2 regions of the Bradyrhizobium zhengyangense genome follow, and region 1 is predicted to be linked to the other one. Evidence: predicted binding sites of a transcription regulator. Region 1 holds the regulator's gene; the other holds the start of a gene.
What was found. The regulator HrcA, encoded in region 1, represses chaperone genes, less so after heat shock. The targets are predictions, from matches to a motif close to GTTAGCACTCNCNNNNNGNGAGTGCTAAC.

Region 1 (10,636 bases):
CAATCCGGCCGGCACCAACGGCGTCAAGCCGGACAAGATCGAGACGTCGGCAGGCCTTGCGTATTTTACCACCGAAGGCGCCAAGGTTGGCGACACGCTGGTGAAGCGCTATTCGATGATCGTGCCGGGCACCGGCTTCTCCGGCTATGTCGCGGTGCAAATTCCCGAGAACGCTGCGAAGATCTACACAGACGAAGCGGTGCGGCAGATGTTTGCGACCGCCACTATCCGCAAGGAGGTGTCGGTCGACGAGCAGATCGGGCTGCTGCCGTTCAAGATCACCGATCTCGCCGGCTTCAAGGACGTCCGTACGCTGGTGCCGGGCTCGAGCATCATCCTGGCCGACGGCAGCGAGAGCTCGGGCTATGAATCCAAGCCATTCATCATCCTCGGCCTGATCGGCGCCACCCCGCAAGCCGCCGACGACCGCGCCCGCTTCGCCCAGGAGGCGGCCCTTCAGATTCCGGGTTTGCGCGAAACCAAAATCACCATGTCGGAGCCGATCCGCATCAACAGCCAGCCCGGCTTCGAGACCCGGATCGACGGCGTCAGCGGCAAGGACAAGACCCCGGTCACGGTGGTGCAGTGGATCCGCTTCGGCGGCGGCACCTCGCTGCGCATCATCGCCAGCGCCCCGCGCGACCAGTGGTCCGATGCCTTCACCCGTTTCCGCGCCGTGCGCGACGGCATCCAGCCGAAGGGTTAGAGGCCCTGGGGCTGGCAGCCCAAGCGTTCACCAGAGCCGGCTGCATTTTCGGGCTTTCGTTCGTACACGAACGGAACTAGGCTTCCCTCCATTGGATCAGCTTGAGATCATCCTGGAGGGGAGGCGGACGATGCTTAATCGACGACAGATCTTGGCCGCGATGGGAACGACGGCGCTTGCGAGCCTCGCTCCATCGGCACTGTTCGCAGCAGCTGCGATCAAGCCGGACGACAGCTCCGCGCTGCTCGTGATCGACGTGCAGAATTGCTTCCTGCCCGGCGGCAGCCTCGCGGTGAAGGAAGGCGAGCAGGTCGTGCCCGTCATCAACAAGATGGCGAAAGCGTTCTCGAACGTGGTGATGACGCAGGACTGGCACACGCCCGGCCACGTCTCGTTCGCATCAGTGCATTCGGGCAAGAAGCCGTTCGAGACCATCGACCTGCCCTATGGCAAGCAGGTGCTGTGGCCCGACCATTGCGTGCAGGGCACCGACGGCGCCTCGCTGTCGAAGGATCTCTCGATCCCGCAGGCCGAGCTCATCATCCGCAAGGGTTTTCACAAGGACGTCGACAGCTATTCGGCCTTCCTCGAAGCCGACGGCAAGACGACGACTGGCCTTGCCGCCTATCTGAAGTCGCGCAAGATCAAGCGCGTCTTCGTTGCGGGTCTCGCGACGGATTTCTGTGTCGCCTGGACCGCGCTCGATGCGCGCAAGGCAGGCTTTGAAGTCTATGTCGTGGAAGACGCCTGCCGCGGCATCGATACGCAGGGCTCGCTGGCAAAGGCCTGGGCCGACATGGCCAAGGCCGGCGTGAAGCGGATTCAGTCTGCGGATATCGCGGTCAGCGCGTAAGGCGCACACGCCGGACCTTGAGGAGACGCGCGCAAGCGCGCTCCTCAAAATCGCTCAGTTCGATTCGTTGCTGTTCGCCGCAGGCGCAGCCTTCGCGCCGCCCTTGGCGACGCCGACCAGCGCCGGGCGCAGCACGCGCTCGCCGATGGTGTAGCCGGCCTGCATGACCTGCACGACGGTGCCCGCGGGCACCGATGCGTCGGGCACTTCGTACATCGCCTGCTGGAAGTTCGGATCGAACTTCTGGCCCAAGGGATCGAACTTCTTCACGCCGTGCTTTTCCAGCGCACTGAGCAGCGATCGCTCGGTGAGTTCGACGCCTTCGATCAGCGCGGTCAGGCCGGGATCGGCGGTGGCACGCGCTTCAGCCGGAACGGCGTCGAGCGCGCGCTGGAGGTTGTCGGCGATGTCGAGCACGTCGCGGGCAAAGCCGGTGACACCGTAGAGCTTGGAATCGGCGACTTCCTTGGCGGTACGCTTGCGCAAATTCTCCATCTCGGCGAGCGTCCGCAGCATGCGGTCGCGCGCCTCGGCGGCTTCCTTCTGCAACAGCTCGACCGAACCCGGCTCGGGATCGTCGGGCATGATGTAGGGCTTCGACACCACGGGCTCGCCGGTCGGCGCGGCCGTGTCTTCGGGTTGCCGGGTTGGATCGGTCATCGGCTGCTTCTCGAACTCGCTCAGGGGGAGGTTTTCTGGCCCGGATATCGTGCTTCGGGCGCCGAAAATCAAGCGCCCGTGATCGGCTCAAATGCCGGTCAGCCCCCTACTAGCCTCCCAGCAGGCGACTGACGATGCGGGCGGCGTAGTCCACAGTCGGGATCACGCGGGCATAATTCAGCCGCGTCGGCCCGATCACGCCCAAAACGCCGACGATGCGGCCGGCGGCATCCCGATAGGGCGAGATGATGGTGGAGGAGCCCGATAGCGAAAACAGCTTGTTCTCGCTGCCGATGAAGATCCTGACACCTTCAGCGGTTTCGGCGCGCCCGAGCAGGTCGATCACGCCACGCTTGGTCTCGAGATCGTCGAACAGCAGCCTGACACGCTCGAGATCCTCCAGCGCATGCAGATCTTCCAGCAGATTGGCGTGGCCGCGGACGATGAGCTGGCGGTCCTCATTCTCGCCGCCCGACCAGCTCGCGATGCCGGCCGAAATGACCTTTTGCGTCAGCTGATCGAGCTCGGCGCGGGCCTCGCCAAGCGCGGTTTCGAGCTCCAGCCGCGCCTCTGCCAGCGTCCGGCCGCGGATCCGGGCGTTGAGGAAATTGCCGGCCTCCGTGAGCGCAGAGGATGGAACTCCGGGCGGCAGGGTCAACACGCGGTTTTCGACCTGACCGTCCTCGCCGACCAGGATCACCAACGCCTTTTCGGGTTCCAGCCTAACGAATTCGATGTGTTTCAGCCGCGCATTTGATTTTGGCGTCAGGACGACGGCGGCGGCGCGCGTGAGACCGGACAGCCGCGTCAGCGCTTCCGACAGCGCCGCCTCGACGGATTGGGCGTGGCCGACGGTCGCGAGCTGGCTCTGGATCGACTGCCGCTCGGCCTCGTTGAGGTCGCCGACCTGCATCAGGGCGTCGACGAAGAAGCGCAGGCCGAGTTCCGTCGGCAACCTTCCGGCCGAGGTGTGCGGCGCATAGATCAGGCCGAGCTGTTCCAGATCGGCCATGACATTGCGGACCGAGGCCGGCGACAGCGGCATCGCGATCAGGCGCGAGATGTTGCGCGAGCCGACCGGCTCACCGGTCGCGAGATAGCTTTCGACAATTTGTCGAAAGATGTCGCGGGAACGCTCGTTGAGCTGGGCGAGGCCTGCGCGCGGCGCGATCAGATGGATCGGATCGTGATGGGCCACAGACGGCAACTCCTCTCAGATGCTTGTAATTTGGCCATCCAGGACGGTTCTGACAAGCGCGGCGTTTGCGGGGTCGATATCAGGGGGTGAAAAAGCCTTGCTGCCCACCCTGACCCCACCTACAAGCACCGCGAACAGCCCTACCCCATGAGTTCTGGAGGATTTCCCATGCGGCCAAGCCGCCGTGCGCCCGACGAATTGCGCCCCGTGACGCTGGAGCGCGGCGTGGTCAAATATGCGGAAGGCTCCTGCCTCGTGAAATTCGGCGACACCCATGTGCTGGTCACCGCCACGCTGGAAGATCGCCTGCCGCCATGGCTGAAGGGCCAGGGCCGCGGCTGGGTCACCGCCGAGTATGGCATGCTGCCGCGCGCGACCTCCGAACGCACCCGCCGCGAAGCCGCCGCCGGCAAGCAGAGCGGCCGCACCGTCGAGATCCAGCGCCTGATCGGCCGCTCGTTGCGCACCATCGTCGACCTCGAAGCGCTCGGCGAACGCCAGATCACGGTCGATTGCGACGTGCTCCAGGCCGACGGCGGCACCCGCACGGCGTCGATCACCGGCGCCTGGGTCGCGCTGGCCGACTGCATCGCTTGGATGAAGGCGCGCAACATGGTCAAGGCCAACGTGATGCGCGACAACGTCGCCGCGATCTCCTGCGGCATCTACAACGGCACGCCGGTGCTCGATCTCGACTACGCCGAGGATTCGGAAGCCGAGACCGACGCCAATTTCGTCATGACCGGCGATGGCCGCATCGTCGAGGTGCAGGGCACCGCAGAACGCGAGCCGTTCACGCAGGACGAGTTCCTGAAGCTGATCGCGCTGGCGCAGAAGGGCATCGCGCGTCTGGTGGACTTGCAGAAACTGGCTGTCGCGTAGTCAATAGACCCATGCACCGCCGAATCACCGGAAAGCTCGTCATCGCGACCCACAATCCCGGCAAGCTCGCCGAGATGAAGGAGCTGCTCGCGCCTCACGGCATCGAGGTGGTGTCGGCCGGTGAACTCGGATTGGGCGAGCCCGACGAGACCGGCAACGATTTCCGCAGCAATGCCGCGATCAAGGCGATCGCGGCGGCGCAGGCGACCGGGCTGCCGTCCTTCGCCGACGATTCCGGCATCGTGGTCGACGCGCTCGACGGCGCGCCTGGCATCTACAGCGCGCGCTGGGCCGGTCCAAACAAAGACTTCGCCGCCGCGATGGCGCAGATCGAGCGTCTGTTGCAGGAGCGCGGTGCCATCAAGCCGGACAAGCGCAAAGCCCATTTCGTCTCCGCACTCTGCGTCGCCTGGCCGGACAATCATCTCGAAGAGGTCGAGGCGCGCGTCGACGGCACGCTGGTGTGGCCGCCGCGCGGCACTGCCGGCTTCGGTTACGATCCGATGTTCCTGCCCGACGGTCACATCAGAACCTTCGGCGAGATGGAAAGCATCGAGAAGCACGGCCTGCCACCGCTCGGCCTCGGCCTGTCGCACCGCGCCCGTGCCTTCGTGAAACTGGCGGAGATCTGCCTTGAGCCGCGCTAACAAGGATGCGTTCGGCGTCTACGTGCACTGGCCGTTCTGCCTGTCGAAGTGCCCCTATTGCGACTTCAACAGCCATGTCCGCCACGCCGCGATCGACGAGGCACGCTTTGCTTCGGCCTTCGCCCGCGAGATCGCGACGACCGCCGCGCGCGCACCCGGACGCGAGGTAACCTCGATCTTCCTCGGCGGCGGCACGCCGTCACTGATGCAGCCTTCAACCGTCGGCGCCGTGCTCGACGCGATCGGCAAGCACTGGACGGTGGCAAGCGATGTCGAAGTCACGCTGGAGGCCAATCCGACCAGTGTCGAAGCTACGCGCTTTGCCGGCTATCGCGCCGCCGGCGTCAACCGCGTCTCGCTCGGCGTGCAGGCGCTCGACGATGCCTCGCTGAAAGCGCTGGGCCGCATGCACAGCGCGCGAGAGGCGCTCGATGCCGTCGCGATCGCGCGCCGCTCGTTCGACCGTTACTCGTTCGATTTGATCTATGCCCGTCCCGACCAGACACCGGCGATGTGGGCGGACGAACTGCGCCTCGCGATCGATGAGGCGGCCGAACATTTGTCGCTCTACCAATTGACGATCGAGGAAGGCACGCCGTTCTTCGGCCTGCACCAGGCCGGCAAATTGAAGACGCCGAATGAAGCCGTGGCGCGCGCTCTCTACGACGTCACGCAGGAAACCTGCGACACGCTCGGGCTGCCCGCCTACGAGATTTCCAACCACGCACGGCGCGGCGCCGAGTGCCGGCACAATCTGGTCTACTGGCGCGGCGAGGAATATGCCGGCATCGGCCCCGGCGCCCACGGCCGTCTCGACATCGAGGGCGTGCGCCATGCCACCGCCACCGAGAAGCGCCCGGAAGCCTGGCTGATGCGGGTCGAGACCAATGGCGACGGAATCGTCACCGACGATCTCCTCAACAGCGAAGAGCGCGCCGACGAATTCCTGCTGATGGGATTGCGCTTGGCCGAGGGTATCGATCCCGAGCGCTACAAGGCGCTCTCCGGCCGCCCGCTCGACCCCAAACGTATCGCGCTGCTGCGTGAGGAGGGAGCGATCACGGTCGATGCGACGGGCCGCCTGCGCGTGACCAGCAGCGGATTCCCGGTGCTCGATGCGGTGGTCGCCGATCTCGCGGCGTAGCGAGATCTCGTAGGGTGGGGCAAAGGCGCACTTGCGCCGTGCCCACGATCTCTCTCGATCACGGAAACTGCGTGGGCACGCTACGCTTTGCCCGCCCCACGGCACCGTCGTCCTGAGCTACGCCCCAAAACTCTTCGGCGAGCCCGCGACCGCGACACCGCCACCTGTCGTCACCTTCATCACCGCAAGTCCGCGCTCATTGGTGCCGTCGGCGCGGAAGCGGAACAGGCCGTCGATGCCGGCAAAGCCTGAGGGGTTGGTGAGCACATCGGACGAGAAGCGCGTGGTGCCTTGCGTGCGCGCGAGCGCAGCAACGAGCGCGACCGCGTCATAAGCGAGCGTCGCGGTGCGGATCGGATCGGCGCCGTATTTGGTGCGATAGCGGCCGGAGAACGCGCGAAAACCCGCCGGATCGGGCGCGGCGTAGAGGCCGCCTTGCAAGTTTGGGCTGGCATAGACACGCGGACTGTCCCACAGGCCGGTGCCGAGCAGCTGGATGTTGCGCAAATTGGCGCCGGCCGCGGTCATCGCATCGGCGACCGCAACGACGGAATCGCCGTCATCGGCAATGAACAGCGCATCCGCACTGCCGAGCTGCTGCGCCACCGATCGCGCCGGCGTCGCACGATCGGCGCCGTATTTCTCGAACGCGACGACGCGGCCGCCACGCCGCGGCACGGCTGCCTTCACCGCGGCTTCGACGACATTGCCATAGGCATTATCAGGCACCAGCACGGCGACGGAGCGTTTCCCGATGCTGGCTGAGTATTCGATGATGCGATTGACGTCGGACTCCGGCAGGAAGCTCAGCAGATAGACGCCGCGGCCGGCAATGCTCGAATCGGTCGAGAACGCGATCACCGAAATGCCGCGCGTGCGCGCGACCTGCGCCACCGCCGGCACCGACTGCGCGAACAGCGGCCCCAGAATGATCTCGGCGCCTTCATCCACCGCCTGCTGCGCGCCGGCTTGCGCGCCCTGCGGGCTGCCATTGTCGTCCTTGATCAGCAGCTGGATGTTCGGGTTCTGGAACTCGGCCAGCGCCATCTCGGCGGCATTGCGCATGGATTGCGCGGCAAGCCCGGCATTGCCGGCGGCCGAGAGCGGCAGAATCACGGCAACCTTCACGCCGCCGGTGCCGGCGGTGGTCGCCTGCTGCGGCGGACCAGCCGGCTGGGCGGGCGGCGGCGAGGAGCTGGAGAAGGGATTGGAGAACTGGCTGAGGCTCTGCTGCACACCGGCGCAGGCGGACAGCAGGGGCGTGCCGAGCAGCAGGCCAAGCGCACTCCGCCGGGTCGCCCCTGACATCAGGCGCCCCTTGACGGGAGACTTCAGATCACGCGGGCCCACCATCTCAGCTTCTCTTCTGACCGGCCGCATCTGCGCCAGTCACAACATTCTTTCCGCGACACAAGCCGCGGATTCAGGCATATTGTCGGCAAATAGTTAACCAAAACAAAAGGATAATGACCGCTTAACGCGACCGTCGTCCTGTCCTGGCTTGCTGTCCGCCGTCCGTCACGAAAGCATCAAGGCGCCGTTTCCGCCGTGAATATGGCGCTGACGCTCCACTCCCTCTGGAATGTGATGCCGGATGGATCACATTCCAGTCCTTCCTCGCCCCGCTTCAATATCCTGGCCAGGCATGATCTTTTTCGAGGGGCCGGTTCCCAGCCCCTGACATCATGCCTAAGTTCATCTCATTATGCGCGCAAAGCCGGCCCCGATAAATACGACTGAAGCCACGGACGCCGCCTCGCGCGGGTTCTCCATCGATGCCCACCGGCTCGTGGCGCCGAAACTCGCGGCCGGCCTCTATCTGGTCGCGACCCCCATCGGCAATCTCGGTGACATCACGCTGCGCGCCCTGCAGACGCTGGCCGCCGTCGAAATCATCGCCTGCGAGGACACAAGGATCACGCGGCGCCTGACCGAGCGCTACGACATCGCGGCGCAGCTCAAGCCGTATCACGAGCACAATGCGGAGGCCGCGCGGCCCAAAATCCTGGAGGCGCTCGCGGCCGGCGGCTCGGTCGCGCTGGTGTCGGACGCCGGCACGCCGCTGATTTCCGATCCTGGCTACAAGCTGGTGCGCGAGGTCTGCGCCGCGGGCCATGCGGTCTATGCCCTGCCCGGCCCGTCCTCGGTGCTGGCGGCGCTGTCCGTCGCCGCGCTGCCGACCGATCGCTTCTTCTTCGAAGGTTTTCTGCCGTCCAAGTCCGCCGCGCGAAAATCGCGCCTGGCCGAGCTCGCCCGCATCGATGCGACGCTGGTGATGTTCGAATCCGGCAATCGTGTGCAGGATACGCTCGCCGAGCTCGCCGAGATCATGGGCACGCGCGAGGCCGCGATCTGCCGCGAGCTGACCAAACTGCACGAGGAGATTTCACGCGCGACGCTGAGCGAGCTCGCGCGCGAGGCGGACACGCTGGAGACGCGCGGCGAATTCGTGCTGGTGATCGCTCCGCCCGCCGCCGATGCCGATGTGCTGACAGCGGATGCGCTGGACGATCTCCTGCGCACGCAGCTTTCCACGAACAGCGTCAAGGACGCGGTCGCGCATGCCGTCGCACTCTCGGGCCGGCCGCGCCGCGAGGTCTATGCCCGCGCACTCGAACTCGCCAAAGATTTGCGGGGCGGCGATGGCGAAGACTAAGGCGCCGGCCGAACCGAAGATCGCCTCGCCCGAGCGCGTCGCCGCGTTTCGCACCGGCATCTCCGCCGAGAGCCGCGCCGCTGCCTATCTGATGGCGAAAGGCTACCGCATCCTCGCCAAACGCTACCGCACGGCGCATGGCGAGATCGACCTCGTTGCGCGCCGCCGCAACCTGATCGCCTTCGTCGAGGTCAAGGCGCGCGCCAGCCTCGACGAGGCCGCCTATGCGGTGACGCCGCGCCAGCAGCAACGCATCATCGATGCCGCGCAGGGCTGGCTGATAGCGCATCCCGAGCATGCGGAATTCGAATTGCGATTCGACGCCATGCTGATTGCGCCGCGCTCACTTCCACGCCATGTGTTGGCGGCATTCGACGCCTCGACCTGAAAGGCAGACCATGAAACTGAACATCGCCGTCCAGATGGACCCCATCGCCCGCATCAACATCAAGGGCGACTCCACCTTTGCGCTGCTTCTGGAGGCGCAGAAGCGCGGCCACGGCCTGTCCTATTACACCCCCGACAAGCTCTCGATGGTCGGCGAGGAGATCGTGGCGCCGGTCCAGCTGCTGACGGTGCGCGACGAGCCCGGTGATCACTTCACCCTCGGCGAGCCAAGGCGCGAGGCACTGAACGGCTTTGACGTGGTGCTGCTGCGCCAGGACCCGCCGTTCGATCTCGCCTACATCACCTCGACGCATCTGCTCGAACGCATCCATCCGAAGACGCTGGTCGTCAACGATCCCGCCTCGGTGCGCAACGCGCCGGAAAAACTGTTCGTGATGAACTTTCCGCAGCTGATGCCGCCGACCCTGATCTCGCGCGATCTCGACGAGATCAACGCGTTCCGCGACAAGCATGGGGCCGTGGTGATGAAGCCGCTGCACGGCCATGGCGGCGCCGCGGTATTCCGCGTGATGCCGCAGGACATGAATTTCGGCTCGCTCTACGACATGTTCTCGGTGACGTTTAAAGAGGCCTGGGTGATCCAGCAGTTCATCCCCGAGGTGAAGCACGGCGACAAGCGCATCATCCTGGTCGATGGCGAGTTCGCCGGCGCCGTGAACCGCGTGCCTGCGGCCGACGACCTCCGCTCCAACATGGTGCGCGGCGGCGCGGCCAAGGAGACCGAGCTGACGCCGCGCGAGCGCGAGATTTGCGCCACCGTTGGACCTGCGCTGCGCGAACGCGGCCTGCTCTTCGTTGGGATCGACGTCATCAACGGCAACCTCACCGAGATCAACGTCACCTCGCCCACCGGCATCCGCGCCATTGCACGACTTGGCGGGCCTGACGTCGCGGCCAAGATCTGGGACGTGATCGAGCGGAAGCGGGCGAAGTAGGGGTTGCGTCACGCGCTCTCCCAAGAGAGCGCGCGATCTCTCCCAGTGTCCCGGCGCACCGCGCGCAATTGCGCGCTAGGCCGGGACGACACTGATGATGTGGTGCGCTGCGTCTTATCTCACTACCAAGATCAGGCGCCTCCCGGCCACCCCTCCACTAACCACCCGTTCACCATGACGCCCCGCGTTATCATCCGGACGCGGGAGCGCACCCGCGTGTTTCTACGGGGCCAACGGCCGAGCGACTAACGCGGCATTCACCATCTGCCCAAAACTCGCTTCGTCACTGCCCATCACACTCGGCCTCGCAACACCCCTTATACTTTTACTCCCTACTCATCGATGCGGGGGAACCCGCCACGTGCGGTTCGAGTGCCCCGCGTAAGAGTAGAAGCGTATGAACACCGCACGCATTGTCGTTCTCGTCATTGCGCTCGGCGCCGGCGGCGTCGCTGCGTATCTCGCCAGCGGTTACGACAACAAGCCCGCACCCGTCGCCCAGGTGGTCGAGAAGCTGCCGACGGTCGAGGTGCTCGTCGCCAAATCC
Region 2 (10,636 bases), on a different contig from region 1:
CGCCGACCAAGGAAGCGGCGGTGTTCGGCTTCACCTACCTGTCCTTCACGGGCACCGGCATGTTGATCGCGGCGATCATCTCCGGCTTCCTGATGGGTGTCGGTCCGGGCCGGCTCTTGCTCGAATACGGCCGCACCATCCGGCTCTGCGCGATCTCGCTGATCACGATCTCGGCGATGCTCGCGATCGGTACGTTGACGCGGCTCTCCGGCGTCGACGCGACGCTGGGTCTCGCCTTTGCCGCAACCGGCGTGCTCTATCCCTTCTTCGGCACGCTGCTCGGCTGGTTGGGCGTGGCGCTGACGGGATCGGATACGTCGTCGAACATCCTGTTCGGCAACCTCCAGAAGATCACGTCGCAGCAGCTCGGCCTCTCGCCGATCCTGATGGCGGCGGCGAATTCATCCGGCGGCGTGATGGGCAAGATGATCGACGCGCAATCGATCGTCGTCGCCTCCACCGCGACCAACTGGTACGGCCACGAAGGCACCATCCTGCGCTTCGTGTTCTGGCATTCGATCGTGCTGGCCTGCCTCGTCGGTGTGTTCGTGACGTTGCAAGCCTATGTCTATCCGTTCACGGCCCTCGTCCTGAAGTAACAGGCGCCTCCGGCCCCGATACAAATCCCCGCGGGCTTGTCCCGCGGGGATTTTTGTATCTTGAACCGACGAACCTTCTCAAAGGCCTTGCCGTCTTATAGAAGACCCCCGGCAAATCGGGTCGGTTGAGAGGTCTCATGGTGTTGTTGAAGCGGATGGTGTGCACGGTCGCTGCAGTGCTTGCGATGTCCGACGTTGCGCGTGCGCAAGAGGGCTTTCCCTTCGGCACCGAGATGACGCTGGAGGCCGTTCCTCAGCCCGGCTCCAAGCGGATTCCCAACCTCGAGATCGGCGACAATGGCGAGGTCGTGCTCGAGCTCTGGTGCAAGGGCGGAAAAGGCCAGTTCTCGGTGGCCGGCAATACCGTGATCTTCGTCCCCGGCCAGATCCAGGATCGTTCCTGTCCGCCGGCCAGGGCGCAAGCCGACGACGAACTCGTCGCCGCGCTAGCCGCCGTCGAGACCTGGAAGCGCCAGGGTGAGGTGCTCACGCTGATCGGCCCCAAGACGCTGCGCTTCCGCCAGAACGGGAATTAGCCCTCTCCGTCATGCCCCGCGAAGCGGGCAATGACAGCGAGTTTGTCGCTTCGCCTACTTCCACACCGACTTGTCGGCGTCCCAGCGCTGGCCTTTCAGCTCCTTGGCGAGCGCTTCGATCGAGCCGTTGTCGTCGGGCTGGTCGCCTTCCTCATCGGCCGTCGCCTCGTCAGAGACATTGAGCTTGGCGCCGGTGCTTTCGTCGGCGGTCGTGGTCGAGGGGCTGCCGATCCAGAGGATCAGCTTGTCTGATGTCCCCGGCTTGTCGGCGGAAACGAGGCCCGCGACCTCGATCGTGTCGGTGAGCTCGAGCGCCGGGAAATCCTGGTTCGGCCGCTTGAACACCAGCTTGAGCTTGCCGGTGGCGGCGTTGAAGCTCTGCGAGACCGGCTTGGCCGCGAGCGTCCTGCTGAGCACGCCGGCGATCGCGCCTGCGAGCTTGTCGCGGTTGATCTTGTCGCCGTCGCGCCAGTCGGCAGCGCCAACGCGGATGGTGCGATCCATTTCCACCAGTCCGGCGGTCCAGCCTGCGGCCGTGACGCCTGGCATCGCCTTGAATTTTGCGAGCAGCGCGGCCGCGCGCTCCGGATCGACCGACATGTTGATGGTCTGCTCGCCGGCGCGCAGCGCGTCACAGCCGACGGTCAGGCTTGCCAGCGTCACCTCGACGTCCTGGCCCTTGAGGCCTTTCAGGAAGTCGGTCGCGGCATCGAGCTTGACCTTGACCGCGATCGCCTCCGGCGAGACTTCAGTGAAATCCTTCGGCTGGGGCGTGATGCCGTCGTCGGTGGTCTGGTTGTCCAGAAACTCCTTCTCGCTGAGATCGGCATTATCAGGCGAGGTCACTTCGGTCACGGCCTGGCCGATGCCGATCTGGCCGCGGAATTCAAAGGTGTCGCCGGTGGGCTTGCGCGTAAGCTTGACCGTGACAGGCGCCTTCGCGCCGAGGCTCGTGGTCGTGCCGGTCAAGGTCTGGCCGGAGACCTGGAGATTGACGACGAAGCGATCCTTGCGATCGGAATTCTTCGCCACGGGATAGCAAACGTCGAGCACGGCCGCGGTGACCGTCTTGCCCTGCCGCGTCTCCTTCAGGATGACGTCGGCGTTGCCGTCCATCAGCCCGTCGATCGAGGTGAAATAGCGCGTCTCGGTGCCGCCGGGCGCCGCGGCCTTCGGCGACAGCTTCATCTGGGCTGATACGAGCCCTGGAGACATGACGAGCAGGCTTGCCAAGAGAGCCGTCGGAAAAAGCGCGCGCATTGACGAAATCCTCAAATCAGAATCGGCGCGCCACCGTAGTGGGTTTTGTCCGCCGGTTGAAGCGCGGGCCAGTCTCGACAAAAAAGAAGGCCGCCCGGAGGCGGCCTTCGCAACAGTGTCAGGGGGAAGGATGGGCTCAGAAGCCACCCATGCCGCCGCCGGCCGGCATGGCGGGCGGGGCATCCTTCTTCGGCGCCTCGGCGACCATGGCTTCGGTGGTCACCAGCAGGCCGGCCACGGAGGAGGCGTCCTGCAGCGCGGTGCGCACCACCTTGGCGGGATCGATGATGCCCTTCTCGATCATGTCGACATAGTCCTCGGTCTGGGCGTCGAAGCCGAAGGTCTCGGACTTGTTCTCCAGGATCTTGCCGACCACGATCGACCCCTCGACGCCGGCATTCTCCGAGATCTGGCGGATCGGAGCTTCGAGCGCCTTCAGCACGATGTTGATGCCGGCCTGCACGTCGGCGTTGGCGTTGGTGAGACGGCCGACCGCCTTCTTGGCGCGCAGCAGCGTCACGCCGCCGCCGGGGACGATGCCTTCCTGCACCGCGGCGCGGGTGGCGTTGAGCGCGTCCTCGACGCGGTCCTTCTTCTCCTTGACCTCGATCTCGGTCGCGCCGCCGACGCGGATAACCGCGACACCGCCGGCAAGCTTGGCCAGACGCTCCTGCAGCTTCTCACGGTCGTAGTCCGAGGTGGTCTCCTCGATCTGGGCCTTGATCTGCCCGACGCGGGCCTCGATCTCCGGCTTCTTGCCGGCGCCCTTGACGATCGTGGTGTTCTCCTTGTCGATCACGACCTTGCCGGCGCGGCCGAGCATCTTCACCGTGACGTTCTCGAGCTTCATGCCGAGATCGTCGGAGATCAGCTGGCCACCGGTGAGGATCGCGAGGTCTTCCAGCATGGCCTTGCGGCGATCGCCGAAGCCCGGCGCCTTGACGGCGGCGACCTTGAGGCCGCCACGCAGGCGGTTGACGACCAGGGTCGCCAGCGCCTCGCCCTCGACGTCCTCGGCGATGATGACGAGCGGCTTGCCCGACTGCACGACGGCTTCGAGCACCGGCAGCATGGCCTGCAGGCCGGAGAGCTTCTTCTCGTGCAGGAGGATGTAGGCGTCCTCGAGCTCGGCGGTCATCTTCTCGGGGTTGGTGACAAAGTACGGGCTGAGATAGCCGCGGTCGAACTTCATGCCCTCGACGATGTCGACTTCGGTGTCGAGCGACTTGTTTTCCTCGACGGTGATGACGCCTTCGTTGCCGACCTTCTGCATCGCCTGCGCGATCATCTTGCCGATGGCGGCATCGCCGTTGGCCGAGATGGTGCCGACCTGGGCGACCTCGGAAGAGGACGCGACCGGCTTGGCGCGCTTCTCGATGTCCTTGACGACGGCATGGACCGCGATGTCGATGCCGCGCTTGAGGTCCATCGGGTTCATGCCGGCGGCAACCGATTTGGCGCCTTCGCGCACGATGGCCTGGGCCAGCACGGTCGCGGTGGTGGTGCCGTCGCCGGCGAGGTCGTTGGTCTTGGAGGCGACCTCACGCACCATCTGGGCGCCCATGTTCTCGAACTTGTCCTCGAGCTCGATCTCCTTGGCGACGGTGACGCCGTCCTTGGTGATGCGGGGGGCGCCGAATGACTTCTCGATGACGACGTTGCGGCCCTTCGGACCGAGCGTCACCTTGACCGCGTTGGCGAGAATGTCGACGCCGCGCAGCATGCGATCGCGCGCGTCTCCGGAAAACTTGACGTCCTTGGCAGCCATTGTCTGCAATCCCTGTTGTGTCGTGATGTGTCGTGCGTGGTGATGTGCGGCGGAACGATGGATGCCCGGACCTGATGATCCGGGCATAGCATTCAGCGGCCGTTCAGGCTGACGGCCTTAGGCCATCACGCCCATGATGTCCGACTCCTTCATGATCAGGAGCTCTTCGTTGTCGATCTTGACCTCGGTGCCCGACCACTTGCCGAACAGCACGCGGTCGCCGACCTTGAGGTCGATCGGGATCAGCTTGCCAGCCTCGTCACGGCCGCCGGGGCCGACCGCGACGACTTCGCCCTGGGACGGCTTTTCCTTGGCTGTGTCGGGGATGATGATGCCGCCCTTGGTCTTTTCCTCGGCGTCGATACGTTTGACCACGACACGGTCATGCAGCGGACGAAATTTGGACTTAGCCATGACGTTTCCCTTTGGAGGCTCGCTTTTTTCGAAAGCAGCGGAAGTGGGTGGCGGCGCCGCCGTCCTTCCTCTTCCCGAGGGGCGAACGGCGCGCTTAGCAATCGGTCTTTCCGAGTGCTAATAGTGCGCAGGGGATATGGCTTGGCTGCGATCCTGTCAAGCAAAGGTGGTTAAGCGATTGGTGAGGCGGATATAGGATGGTGGCATTGGAAACTTGTTCGGGGCTCGGGCGTATCAAAGGACGTCATTGCTCTGGCAGCGGTTTTGCGCTTGGCTGCGGGAGGGGTGCGGCCATGGTCTTGTTCGGGGGAATGCCATGATCAGTTCAGCTCACGCGCGCACGGTTGCCAATCTGGCGGCGGCCTCTTGCCTGGCGCTGCTGTTGGGGGCCTGCGGCGGCGGCATGAGCCTGCCGTCCTTCTCTTCGTCCCAGCCTGCGCCTGAGGCCGAGCCCGGCGTCGCGCCGGAAATGCCGGCCTCGATCCGCGCCGACGAGATCGTCGGCCGCTGGGGCCTCGCCTCGTTCCAGAACCCGGCCGACCGCGCCCGCACCGAGGCGGCGGCGAGGGCCCAGTGCAAGAATCCCTACGTGATCGGCGCCGGGTCCTCCGGCGGGGTGGTCATGCATCTGGCCGACCAGGCAACGCCCCAGGAGCTGCGGCTGAAGGGCTCGCCGAGCGGCAAGAACTATATCGGCCCGTCCGGTCCGACGCCCGGCGAGCAGGACCGCGAGATCGTCTCTTTCGACGGCCGCGTCATGATCACCCGCTTCGTCGACAAGGACGCCGCCACCCGCTACGGCAACATGGTCTATGTCCGCTGCGCGCCGCGGGCGTGACCGGGGTTTCGGCCTAACCACTCGTCATTGCGAGCGAAGCGAAGCAATCCAGTCTGTCTCCGCGGAGGCAGCTTGGATTGCTTCGTCGCTTCAGCGCAAAATTGCTGCGCGATTTTGTCGCGAGCTCCTCGCAATGACGAGAAACAAAAAATGCCGGCCCGAGGGCCGGCATTTTGTTTGTCTGTTTGCGCGTCCGCTTAGTCGAACAGCGCGTCGATGTCGTCCTGCGAGGCATGGCCGACGTCGCCGGCGAGCTTCGGGCCGTTGAGGAGCTTGTCGTCCTCGCTGCGAGTGTCGACCGGAGCCGGCACGTGAGCCTTGATGGCGTCGACGCCGCCCCAGATCTCCATCATCGCGTTGATGTGCTGCTCGATGAACTTCATCGTGCTCATGACCTTGCTGATGCGCTGGCCGGTCAGGTCCTGGAAGTTGCAGGCTTCGAAGATCGAGATGACCCGTTCCTGGATGTCGTCGGCAAGCCGCTTCTGCTGGTCGGCCGATTGCACCTTGGACATCGCGCTGGCCGCCTGGTCGATCGACTCGGCGGCTTCGAGGATCTGCTGGGTCGCCTGTTCGGTGCCGCCGACCACTGCACCGAGCTCGCCATTGACCTTGGCCATCTCGCCGCCGTCGAAGCTCTTGCCGTGCAGGGTCGCGATCTCGCGCTTGGTGCGGTCGATGGCGTCGTGGATGAGGTCGAGCTCGACCTTCAGCTTCTCGCACTGTTCGATCTGGGCGCGGTAGGTTTCCAGCAGCGCGCGCGTATCGGCAACTTCCTGCGCCACGACGGCATCGCTCGGCGGCAGCGCGGCTTGGCTGCTTCGTGCCATCTGGGCGCGGATCGCGCGCAGCTCCGCCATGATTTCGCTATGCATCGGGCCGGCCTCTTCAGTCACGTCTAAAACTGGCATCTCGCCACCGGCGATATCCTCGACACGAAAACGCTTGCGGTGAACAGCCATCAGGATACTCCCCCCACCTCACTCACGCGTCTTTGTAGACAGAAGCAATTTAACACGAGGTTCACGTCAGGAACTGTTGTGCAGCCGCGCGCGACGGCGCGCAAACGCACGATTAACCATGAGGCTTTGCCTTTCATCGAAAATAAACGCTGATCGGGAAATTGCAGCGTTGCTCGCGACGTGGTGAATCGAAACGCCTGATCTGTTTACCAAACGCAACGGAGTTTGCTCTTTATTGACCACGTCGGGGACGCGAAAAATCAGCCAGCGCGTTCGGCGGCGAATGCAACTAGACGAAACAGTACAGAGTACGTCGATGTTCAAGAAAATGTCTGTTGCGCTGCTCGGCAGCGCATGCGCCTTCATTGTCGGCGCGACCAGCGCCAGCGCCTTCGACAATAGCGTGCCGAACGATCCGCCCGCGGTGCTCTACCAGCCGCGTGTAACCCCCGCGCCGGTGCGCGTCGCCTCCAATGCCAGTATGGGCGGCGGTTTCATCGAGTTCCTGTTCGGCGACGGACCCGGCCGCGGCCCGGCCTATGCGCCGGAGCAGCCGATCTATCAGCAGCAGCCCGCTTACGCCGATCCGCGTCGCATGCCGCCGATGGGCGAGCCGCAGATGCAGGGCGGTTATCAGCAAGGCGCAAGCTACCAGCAGGAAGCGATCGATCCGCGGCAGCGTCCGTTCGATCCGAAATTCGAGAAACAGCTGGTCGACTATAGCGGCAAGGAAGGCGCCGGCACCATCGTCGTCGATTCCAACAACAAGTTCCTCTACCTCGTCGAAGGCAACGGCCGGGCGCTGCGCTATGGCATCGGCGTCGGACGCGAGGGCTTCACCTGGACCGGCGTGAAGTCGATCACCGCCAAGCGCGAATGGCCCGATTGGACGCCGCCGGCGGAAATGATCGCCCGCCGTCCCGACTTGCCGAGGCACATGGAAGGCGGCCCGGAAAACCCGCTCGGCGCGCGTGCAATGTATCTCGGCTCCACGCTCTATCGCATCCACGGCTCCAACGAGCCCTGGACCATCGGCACCAACGTTTCCTCCGGTTGCATCCGCATGCGCAACGAGGACGTCATCGACCTCTATGGCCGCGTCAATGTCGGCACCAAGGTCGTGGTGATGTGAGACTCTGACGTTTGATGTGAAAACGGCCGCCTCATCGGCGGCCGTTTTTGTTTGGCGCGTCGCGCGGCTTTACGCGTAGTCGCTGCCGCCATCGTCACCGCCGCCGAAATCGCTGTCGTCGGCCGTGTCCATATTGTCGTTGTTGTCGTAGTTCTGGTCGTCGTTGTCGCGATCGTTCGAGGCCTGGTCGAAGAAGCCCTGACGGGAATCCCGGTTCGACCCGATGTCATCGAGGCCGGCGTCGCGCGCGAGCGAGCCGCCGGACTGGTCGCCGCCCCAGGGACTGCCACCCGTGGAGCCGCCACCGCGCTCCTCGATGATGGTGGTGTCGCCGAAAGCCTGATGCGATCCGCCGCCCATCATGCCGCGAATGCTGGAGAGCAGCAGCGAGCCGCCGACCACGCCGGCCGCGGCCGCCGCCGCGGTGCCGAGGAACGAGCCGCCGCCACCGCCGACCGGCGGCGCGCCATAGCCCTGTCCGTATCCTTGTCCGTATCCCTGGCCTTGTCCGTAAGCCTGACCGTAAGGCGGCTGGCCGTAGCCGGGCTGGGCCTGCTGCATCGCCTGACCGCTGTTCCAGACCGGCCGCTGCTCGCGCGGCGGCACATTCGGAACCGAGCCGCGCGATTGGCTCGTGCCAAACAGCGTGTCGCGCATGGTGTCGAGAAAACCGCCGGACTGCGGCTGCTCGGGCGCATGGGCCGCTTCCAGCTCCTGGATGCGGTTATGCGCGCGCTTGAGCGCTTCGTCCTGCAACAGCGTGGTCTGCACCAGCGCATAGACCGCGCCGGGTGCCTTGCGTAAGCCGTCCGAAATCGCGGCAATCGCGTCGGGATCGCGCGGTGCATTTTCCAGTTTCGAAAGCCGGTCGAAAAGCTCGTCGACGAGTTGGCGTTCCTGCGGCGTCATGGTCAGTCTCCCTCGCGCGAAACAAGCGCAAGCGGGATGTAGGGTTCCATTGTGGCCCCAACAGTGGCTGCAGGATTAAATTTCGGTATGCGACAGACTGCCCCAAAGCTTAGCCTTTCAGGGTCGGCTTTCGCCGATTTCATCCCAATGTCACATGGCTCGTCGCGAGGAGCTGTGCGAAGGCGTCGCTTGCAAGATAGGCATGCTCGCGTTCCCTGACATCGGTCATCGGGTCGAGACCGGCGAGAACCTCGTCGACAAAGCCGGGATGGCACATGACGAGGCCGCCTTCGGGCAGGCCTGCGAGGAATTGCCGCATCAGCTCGCCGAACTCGGCCGCGCGGGTGAAATCATAGGCGCCGGCAAAGGCGGGATTGAATGCAAGGCCGGCGCGGCCCGCACGGCGGCGGAACGGTGCGCTGAGCAGATCGAGCAACAGGGCTTTCGGAGAGGCCAGCCGCTGCATCAGCGGCAAATCGCGTCCGCCCTGGCGCACCCAGGCCTTTGGCGCGATCTCGCTGACGGCCTCGACAAAGCCGTCGCGCACTTGCGGAAACAGCTGCACGTGCTGATGGCCGTCGACGAAGTCGGGCGCCCGGCCGAAGGCTTCCGCGAACGCCAGCAGCTGCGCCCTCACTTCGTTGCGAAAGAACTCGCTGTCGAGCCGCCGCAAAAATCCTGCACGCAGCAGTTTTGGAAAGGCCATGAACATGTCGCCGTCCAAGGGGCGGAAATGCATGGTGAGGGGGCGGAACGGCGCCGACAGCGTCACATGCAATCCGATCGCGCAGCGCGGGCTCGCCGTCGCGGCGGCAGAAAGCGCGTCGACCTCGCGCTGCTCGATCGCGGGGCCGACCATCATCACAGACGTCGCGTTGAGGCGGCCGCGTTCGATCAGGTCGCGAATGGCGCGGTTGACGCCGGGGCTGATGCCGTAATCGTCGGCGCAGAGCCAGATCTGCCGCAAGCGCGCGGCCGTGCTCATTCGGCCGCGGTCCTGTTGGATGCGTCCTGGCTCGAAGCGTCCTGGCTCGAAGCGTCCTGGCTCGAAGCGTCCTGGCTTGAAGCGTCCTGACTTGAAGCGTCCTGGGCCTTGTCGGCACCAAAATGCTTTTCGCTGTGCTCGGCGACGAAGTAGATCGGACGCGCCTTCAGCTCGGAGAGGATCTTGCCGATATATTCGCCGACGATGCCGATCATGATCAGTTGCACGCCGCCGATCGTCATCAGGCCGACCACGAGCGAGGGATAGCCCGGCACCTGCTTGCCCGTCGTGAACACCTCCCACAGGATCGAGAGGCCGAACAGGAAGGCGACGCCGGCAAGCGCGACTCCGAGCAGGCTGGCGAAGCGCAGCGGCGCCACCGAGAACGAGGTCAGGCCCTCGATCGACAGGCCGAGCAGGCGGGCAGCGTTGAAAGTGGTGACGCCATGGGCGCGCGCCGCAGGCTCGTAATCGACGCGAATCTGGCGGAAGCCGATCCAGCTGGCCAACCCCTTGAAGAAGCGGTTGCGCTCCGGCAGTTGCCGAAGCGCGGTGACCGCGCGCGGCGAGAGCAAGCGGAAGTCGCCGGCGTCCTCCGGAATCTTCTGGCGCGCGCCCCAATTGATCAGCGCGTAGAAGCCGTGCACGGCGAGGCGGCGCAGGAAGGTCTCGTTGTCGCGATGCGCCTTGGCGGTGTAGACGACGTCATAGCCGTCATCGATCCAGTGCCGCACCAGCTGCTCGATCAGGGCGGGCGGATGCTGACCGTCGCCGTCCATGAACATGACAGCGCCGAGCCGGGCATGGTCGAGGCCGGCCATCAAAGCCGCCTCCTTGCCGAAATTGCGCGACAGCGAGACGACCTGGACGTCGATCGCGTCGGCTGGCAGCGAGCGTGCGATCGACAACGTGCTGTCCGTGCTGCCGTCGTCGACATAGACGACCTCGCAAGAGAGGCGGTAGCGCTGCCGCAAGGTCTTGGCGAGATCGCAGATGCGCTGGTGCAGGGCGGCCAGGCCCGCCGCCTCATTATAGACGGGGACGACAATCGACAGCCCCTTCGCAGCGGCATTCGCTGCGGTGGTCGTCAGGGCGGAAACATCAGAGCCCAGCGTCATCGATCAAGGTTCCAGAGCGCGTTCAGGATCATCGGGGCAGCATATGATAGCTGCAGCTTGCTGTCGCTACGCTGAACGGAGCTGCTCAACGAGCTTTGGGCTCACTACCGCAGGA

Region 2: L6639_RS26385 (co-chaperone GroES) is a predicted target of HrcA. The motif match lies at 4,671-4,699, and genes of this name have one in related genera.

Annotation. Positions count from the first base shown of each region.
Region 1 covers NZ_JAKLTZ010000002.1:784,414-795,049, forward strand. The annotation lists gene L6639_RS08905 (hypothetical protein) at 1-706, shown strand, start outside; gene pncA (bifunctional nicotinamidase/pyrazinamidase) at 837-1,559, shown strand; gene grpE (nucleotide exchange factor GrpE) at 1,614-2,219, opposite strand; gene hrcA (heat-inducible transcriptional repressor HrcA) at 2,329-3,417, opposite strand; gene rph (ribonuclease PH) at 3,586-4,299, shown strand; gene rdgB (RdgB/HAM1 family non-canonical purine NTP pyrophosphatase) at 4,311-4,946, shown strand; gene hemW (radical SAM family heme chaperone HemW) at 4,933-6,090, shown strand; gene L6639_RS08940 (penicillin-binding protein activator) at 6,208-7,443, opposite strand; gene rsmI (16S rRNA (cytidine(1402)-2'-O)-methyltransferase) at 7,796-8,746, shown strand; gene L6639_RS08950 (YraN family protein) at 8,733-9,134, shown strand; gene gshB (glutathione synthase) at 9,145-10,089, shown strand; gene cpaB (Flp pilus assembly protein CpaB) at 10,487-10,636, shown strand, end outside.
Region 2 covers NZ_JAKLTZ010000007.1:186,455-197,090, reverse strand. The annotation lists gene L6639_RS26405 (L-lactate permease) at 1-599, shown strand, start outside; gene L6639_RS26400 (META domain-containing protein) at 737-1,135, shown strand; gene L6639_RS26395 (hypothetical protein) at 1,190-2,395, opposite strand; gene groL (chaperonin GroEL) at 2,532-4,163, opposite strand; gene L6639_RS26385 (co-chaperone GroES) at 4,281-4,577, opposite strand; gene L6639_RS26380 (hypothetical protein) at 4,894-5,415, shown strand; gene L6639_RS26375 (protein phosphatase CheZ) at 5,613-6,377, opposite strand; gene L6639_RS26370 (L,D-transpeptidase) at 6,694-7,509, shown strand; gene L6639_RS26365 (DUF2076 domain-containing protein) at 7,579-8,418, opposite strand; gene L6639_RS26360 (ChbG/HpnK family deacetylase) at 8,558-9,403, opposite strand; gene L6639_RS26355 (glycosyltransferase family 2 protein) at 9,400-10,521, opposite strand; gene hisG (ATP phosphoribosyltransferase) at 10,626-10,636, opposite strand, start outside.